2 regions of the Pseudomonas sp. GW821-FHT09E12 genome follow, and region 2 is predicted to be linked to the other one. Evidence: riboswitches for the same ligand, from Rfam matches in the RefSeq annotation. Region 2 holds a riboswitch; the other holds the start of a gene.
The links. Region 2 has a riboswitch for cobalamin ahead of AC07PQ_RS03340 (CbtB domain-containing protein). Riboswitches for the same ligand answer to the same signal wherever they lie in the genome.
Positions count from the first base shown of each region.

Region 1: linked by a shared signal. The riboswitch ahead of cobO (cob(I)yrinic acid a,c-diamide adenosyltransferase) and the one ahead of AC07PQ_RS03340 (CbtB domain-containing protein) in region 2 are both predicted to bind cobalamin.

Region 1 covers NZ_JBWKOM010000006.1:471,805-475,199, reverse strand. The annotation lists gene AC07PQ_RS20520 (cobyrinic acid a,c-diamide synthase CobB) at 1-1,037, opposite strand, end outside; gene cobO (cob(I)yrinic acid a,c-diamide adenosyltransferase) at 1,034-1,645, opposite strand; cobalamin riboswitch at 1,726-1,961, opposite strand; gene AC07PQ_RS20510 (hypothetical protein) at 2,125-2,706, shown strand; gene AC07PQ_RS20505 (PQQ-dependent sugar dehydrogenase) at 2,779-3,395, shown strand, end outside.
Region 2 covers NZ_JBWKOM010000001.1:738,284-741,678, forward strand. The annotation lists gene cobW (cobalamin biosynthesis protein CobW) at 1-675, opposite strand, end outside; cobalamin riboswitch at 772-970, opposite strand; cobalamin riboswitch at 1,076-1,297, shown strand; gene AC07PQ_RS03340 (CbtB domain-containing protein) at 1,396-1,584, shown strand; gene AC07PQ_RS03345 (CbtA family protein) at 1,596-2,303, shown strand; gene AC07PQ_RS03350 (cobalamin biosynthesis protein) at 2,300-2,737, shown strand; gene cobM (precorrin-4 C(11)-methyltransferase) at 2,795-3,395, shown strand, end outside.

The sequences.
Region 1 (3,395 bases), on a different contig from region 2:
AACAGGCCCAGCAGTTCGGCGCGCTCGCCGTCGACGTCGGTCAGGGAATCCAGCAGATACAACATGCCGCCACACTCGGCGAGCAAGGGTTTGCCTGCGGCGTGATGCGCGCGGATCGCGCTGAGCATCGAGCCGTTCGCCGCCAGCGCCCGGTGATGCAGTTCCGGGTAACCGCCCGGCAGGTACAGGCTGTCTGCCTCAGGCAGCGTCGCGTCATGGATCGGCGAGAAAAAGACCAGCTCGGCGCCCATGGCCCGCAGCAGATCCAGGCTCGCGCCATAGGTAAAGGCAAAGGCTTCGTCGCGGGCCACGGCAATGCGCACGCCGGCCAACAACGGCTCAACGGCAACCACCTGGGGAGCGGCGAATGCCACGGCGGGCGGCAAGGCCACTTCGCAGCTGTCCGCCAGGGCTGCGGCCGCGGCGTCGAGACGCAGATCCAGATCGTTGAGTTCGCTGGCCTGCACCAACCCCAGATGGCGGCTGGGCAGTTCGATGCCGGTCTCCCGGGACAGCGCGCCGTACCAGCGCAAGCCCTCGGTCAGGCTGCCTTCGAGCAACTGCGCATGCCGCAGGGTGCCGACGCGGTTGGCCAGCACGCCGGCGAACGGCAAGTCCGGCTGATAACGCGCCAGCCCCAGCGCCAGGGCGCCGAAGGTCTGGGCCATGGCCGTGCCATCAATCACCGCGAGCACCGGCACGCCGAAATGCCGCGCCAGGTCGGCGCTGGACGGCGTGCCGTCGAACAACCCCATCACGCCTTCGATCAGGATCAGGTCTGCCTCGCCGGCGGCCTCCCACAACAGGCGGCGGCTTTCCTGCTCGCCGACCATCCACATGTCCAGTTGATACACCGGCGCACCGCTGGCGCGCTCGAGGATCATCGGGTCGAGAAAGTCCGGGCCGCACTTGAACACGCGCACCTTGCGTCCCTGATTGCGATGCAGGCGGGCGAGCGCGGCGGTCACGGTGGTCTTGCCCTGACCGGAAGCCGGCGCGGCAATCAATACCGCCGGGCAATGACGGGCATCACTCACAGTTCGACGCCTTTTTGCGCTTTGATCCCGGCCTGGAAGGCATGCTTGACCATGCCCATTTCGGTGACGGTGTCGGCCAGCTCGATCATCTCTGGCTTGGCGCCACGTCCGGTGACCACCACATGCTGCATCGGCGGTCGCGCCTGCAGGTCGCTGAGCACCTGATCCAGGTCCAGATAGCCGTGCTTGAGGGCGATGTTCAGTTCATCGAGCACCACCAGGCCGATCGTCGGATCGCTCAGCAGTTCGCGGGAAACCGCCCAGGCCGCTTCGGCCGCGGCGATGTCGCGCTGGCGGTCCTGGGTTTCCCAGGTGAAGCCTTCGCCCATGACATGGAAACGCACCTGCTCCGGGAAGCGCCGGAAGAACAATTCCTCGCCAGTGCTGTTGCGGCCCTTGATGAACTGCACCACGCCGCATTGCATGCCGTGGCCCATGGCCCGCGCGAGCATGCCGAAGGCCGAGCTGCTTTTGCCTTTGCCGTTGCCGGTCAGCACCAGCAGCAAACCGCACTCGTTCGGCGAGTTGGCGATGCGTTCATCGATCACGGCTTTTTTGCGCAACATGCGCGCCAGATGGCGTTCGTCACGATCGGGGGATTCAGTCATGGGGCAGCTCTCCGTTGGGGCTGGATAACGGGGGGCAGGAATAGGAATAGACGGCGCAAGCCTGGCATCGCCCACCGTGATGCCGTTGGATGGATCAGGCCGGTCTCCGGGCTTGTGAGTGGCTGGGATGCCCAACTGCGCGCCTTCCCATGTCGACAGTCGACACAGTGGCATCAGGCGCAGTCTTGACTCACTTACCGTTGCGGGGGCAGCGCCGGAATCGTCGTGCGTGCGCCTTCGGCACGCGTACTCACCGGCTTCCCTGTTTCACTCTGTCGACCCAAGGCCACAGAGCACCTGAAACAAGTCGCGAAGGTTAGAGGGTTGGGGGTGGAGCGTCAATTAAAGCCCCGCAGATCGGCGAATGCTGCATATCGGAAAAATGACGCCAATCTTGTGCCACACTCAGTGCAGTGATATCAAATAGCCATAATCTCGTTAAAAAACTCCAATATCTGAACAATAATAGGAAAAGTCCGATGCAAGGCATGATCATCAGCAATCCGAAACTGGAATTCCTGCGCCCTGCCCTGGAACGCTGGTTCGATTGCATCGACCGCTACAACACCGTGCGCGGCGATAACGAAAGCCCGTACTGGTTCGACGAAAAAGCCAACCTGGGAATGCTCTCGGCGGCAGCCTGGATGGCGGAGATGGTCACCCTGGAACACGCACCGAGCAAAAAACAGCTCGAGGACGGCGACCGCAGCGGCCGCACCGACCTGTACATCGCCACGCAGGAGGAACGCGTCTATATCCAGACCACCCAGCGTTGGCCCCGGGTCAACAGCCTGCACCTGACCCAACCGTTGCTGGATGCCGCCAGCGACGCGAAAAAAGCCAGCTACCCCAGCGACCTGAAACTTGGCTGCCTGTTCGTCACGCCACAGAAAACCCAGCACAGTGCCACTCCGGAAGAATTGCAGGACATGGTCGACGACCTGCAAAAGGAACACTGCTGCGCCGTGGCCTGGTACTTCCCCTATGCGTACCGCAAATTGCGCAACGAAGCCGGCAACTATCACCCCGGCGTTGCCGTGCTGTTCAAGGAAGCACGCTGAGCAGGTGGAACCATCGTCCATCTGTGCTTCTCTATGACTACACCGACTTCGTGCATTCATAGGGAAATCAGCATGCTCAAGCTTCGATACGCAATCCTTGTCGCCGTCGCCGCAGGCCTCGCCGCCTGTGGCGAGACCTCCACCCTCCAGGTCTCCGACGGCACCGGCCCCTCGCCGAAACTGCCCGAACCGAACAAAACCCTGTTCCCGACCGTGAACATCGCGCCCGCAATCGGCTGGCCGCAAGGCGCCAAACCGGTGGCCGCCGCCGGCACCCAGGTCGCCGCATTCGCCGAAAGCCTGGACCATCCGCGCTGGTTGTACGTGCTGCCCAACGGAGACGTACTGGTGGCGGAGACCAACGCCCCACCCTCCCCCGATGACAGCAAAGGTATTCGTGGCTGGATAGCCAGCAAGATCATGAGCCGCGCCGGGGCCGGCGTGCCCAGCCCGAACCGCATCACCCTGCTGCGGGACAAGGATCACGATGGCGTGGCGGAAACCCGTACGGCATTCCTGGAAAACCTCAACTCGCCGTTCGGCATGACCCTGGTAGGCAATGACCTGTACGTCGCCGATACCGATCGCCTGCTGCGCTTCCCCTACAAGGACGGCGACACCAGGATCAGCGCCCAGCCGACCAAGGTGGTGGACCTGCCTGGTGGCAAGCTGAACCACCACTGGACCAA
Region 2 (3,395 bases):
GTCCAGCGGCAGGCGACCGCTGCTGGCTTCGATGACTTTCACCGCCGGCGGCAGCTCCTCGGCCACTTCCAGGCGCACCTTGGCCAGGTCTGCCGGGCTGATCAGGTCGGCCTTGTTGAGGATCACCAGGTCGGCGCTGGACAGCTGGTCGGCGAACAGCTCATGCAGCGGCGACTCATGGTCGAGGTTGGGGTCGAGCTTGCGCTGGGCGTCGACCTGGTCCGGGAAGGCGGCAAAGGTACCGGCGGCCACGGCCGGGCTATCGACCACGGTGATCACCGCGTCGACGGTGCAGGCGCTGCGGATTTCCGGCCATTGGAAAGCCTGGACCAAAGGTTTTGGCAGGGCCAGGCCGGAGGTTTCGATGAGGATATGGTCGAGGTCGCCGCGACGGGCCACCAACTCGCGCATCACCGGGAAGAACTCTTCCTGCACGGTGCAGCACAGGCAGCCGTTGGCCAGCTCAAAGACGCGACCGCTGGCTTCTTCCTCGGTGCAACCGATGGAACACTGCTTGAGGATCTCGCCGTCGATGCCCAGCTCGCCGAACTCGTTGACGATCACCGCGATGCGTCGACCCTGGGCGTTGTCCAGCATGTGCCGCAGCAAGGTGGTTTTTCCCGAGCCGAGGAAGCCGGTAACGATGGTGACGGGAAGTTTGGCCAGTGTTTTCATCGGATGCCCTTTGGCAAGGTGGCGGGCATACGGGACGAGAGCCGCGCAGGCAACTGCACGGAAGGGTTCGCCACCGGATCACCCCGCCCGGTTGTAGTGAGAATCAGGTCCGAGGCAGGTCTCCTGGCTGACGGTGTGCCGGTCGTTCGACTGGCCAACGATGCGCCTTCCCGCCGCCTGGCAGTGGCCTTGCATCGTTCATCACCATTTACAGTTGCGGGGGCAGCCGCGGCTTGGACCGCGTTCCCTTCTTAGCTTCGACAGACGCCGAAGAACCTCGAAAGCGCAAGGCTACGCAGAGCTTGGGGGGCGGTCAATGTTCATGCAGCGCGAGGACAGGCCAATTGCGATCGAAAACGAGAACCCTTGCCAATTGACGCCCCTCCCTCGCCCATGCTCTCCTACACACCTTGTTACGGGTGCCCTTCACAGGGTGAAACGGGAAACCGGTGCGTCACAGGCCAAAAGCCTTGATCAGTCCGGTGCTGCCCCCGCAACGGTAAGCGAGCGAAGAATCAGATCCACTGTGCCAGCAGTCCGGCATGGGAAGGCGATTCTTGCAGGCGTGGCGCAAGCCCCGCCCCTCGCGAGCCCGGAGACCGGCCCGCTACACAGTCATAACAAACCCGCGGTGGGCGGGCGCTGTTAATTCCCCGCGAGCCCGTCTCGCGGGGTTTTGCTGCGCTCGATTCACCCGCTGACACACCAGAGGGAAGCGCCATGTCGATCATCAGCAGCACCAGCCATTCCAGCAACAGTACCGCCACCCTGAGCCAACGCCTGGTCGCCGCCATCGGCGCCTCGATCCTCGGTGCGTGCCTTGTGTATTTCGCCGGCTTCTCCCATATCGAAGCGGTGCACAACGCCGCCCACGATACCCGCCACAGCGCCGCCTTCCCTTGCCACTGAGACCTGCCGACATGATCAAGCGTATCGCGCAAACCGCGGGGTTCACCGGGTTGCTGGCGGCCCTGTTGCTGACCCTGCTGCAAAGCTTCTGGGTCGCACCGCTGATCCTGGAGGCGGAAACCTACGAGAAGGCCCCGGCCGCCCAGCATGAAGAAGCGCATGAGCATGCCGCCGGCACCGCTGCCCACAGCCACGACGCCGAAGCCTGGGAGCCGGAAGACGGCTGGCAGCGCGTGCTGTCCACCACCGGCGGCAACCTGGTGGTCGCCGTGGGGTTCGCCCTGATGCTCGCCGGTCTCTACACCCTGCGCGCGCCGAACCGTACTTCCCAGGGCCTGCTCTGGGGCCTGGCCGGTTATGCCACTTTCTGCCTGGCGCCGACCCTCGGCCTGCCGCCCGAACTGCCGGGCACCGCCGCCGCGGACCTGGCGCAACGGCAGGTCTGGTGGGTCGGTACCGCCGCTTCCACCGCGGTCGGCATTGCCCTGATCGTCTTCGCCCGGAACTGGCTGCTGAAAGCGCTGGGCGTGGCCATCCTCGCCGTGCCGCACCTCATCGGCGCGCCACAGCCGCAAGTGCATTCGATGCTCGCCCCGGAGGAGTTGGAGGCGCAGTTCAAGATCGCTTCGCAGCTGACCAACGCCGCGTTCTGGCTGGCCCTGGGCCTGATCAGCGCCTGGCTGTTCCGCCGCAAGAGCGACGATCAGTACTCGGCATGACGCAGGCCAGCACAGCGCCGCCCCTGGTGGTCGGCCTGGGCTGCCAGCGGGGCTGCCCGGTGGAGACCTTGCGCGCCCTGCTCGACCAAACCCTGAGCACCCACCGCATCGACCCCGGGCAGATCAAGGCCCTGGCCAGCATCGACCTGAAACGCGAGGAACCCGGGCTGCTGGCCCTGGCCGCGCAACTGGACTTGCCCCTGACCTGTTTCAGCAGTAACCAGCTGACGCCTTATGTGCTGCAACTCAGCCATCGTTCGCAGATCGCCTACGAGCGCACCGGCTGCTACGGCGTCGCCGAAAGTGCCGCCCTGGCCCTGGCCGAACACCTGGCCCGAAGCCCGGCAAGGCTGCTGGTCCCGCGGCAGAAATACGCCCAGGCGACCCTCGCCTTGGCCTGCTCCGGGCAAATCTTCGATAATCCCCGCCGCTGATCATGAGCAATCTTCATCTGTGAGGTTGCCTCGCCCCTTTTTTCACAGGAGAACGCCATGACCGTCTTTTTTATCGGCGCAGGTCCCGGCGACCCGGAACTGATCACCGTCAAGGGCCAGCGGCTGATCCACAGTTGCCCGGTCATCATCTATGCCGGCTCCCTGGTGCCCGAAGCAGTGCTCCAGGGCCATCGCGCCGAACAGCTGGTCAACAGCGCCGAACTGCACCTGGAGCAGATCATCGAGCTGATCAAGGACGCCCATGGCAAAGGCCAGGACGTGGCCCGGGTACATTCCGGCGACCCGAGCCTGTACGGCGCCATCGGCGAGCAGATTCGCTGTCTGCGCGAGCTGGGCATCCCCTTCGAGATCATCCCCGGCGTGACGGCCACCGCGGCCTGCGCGGCCTTGCTGGGGGCCGAACTGACTCTGCCGGACGTCGCCCAGAGCGTGATCCTGACCCGTTATGCCGACAAGACCTCGATGCCCGCCGGCGAGGCATTCGCCAGCCTGGCCGCCCACGGCACCACCATGGCGATTCACCTGGGGGTCAACCACCTGGAAAAGATTGTCGCCGAGCTGCTGCCCTACTACGGCGCCGACTGCCCGATTGCCGTGGTGCACCGGGCGACCTGGCCGGATCAGGACTGGGTGCTGG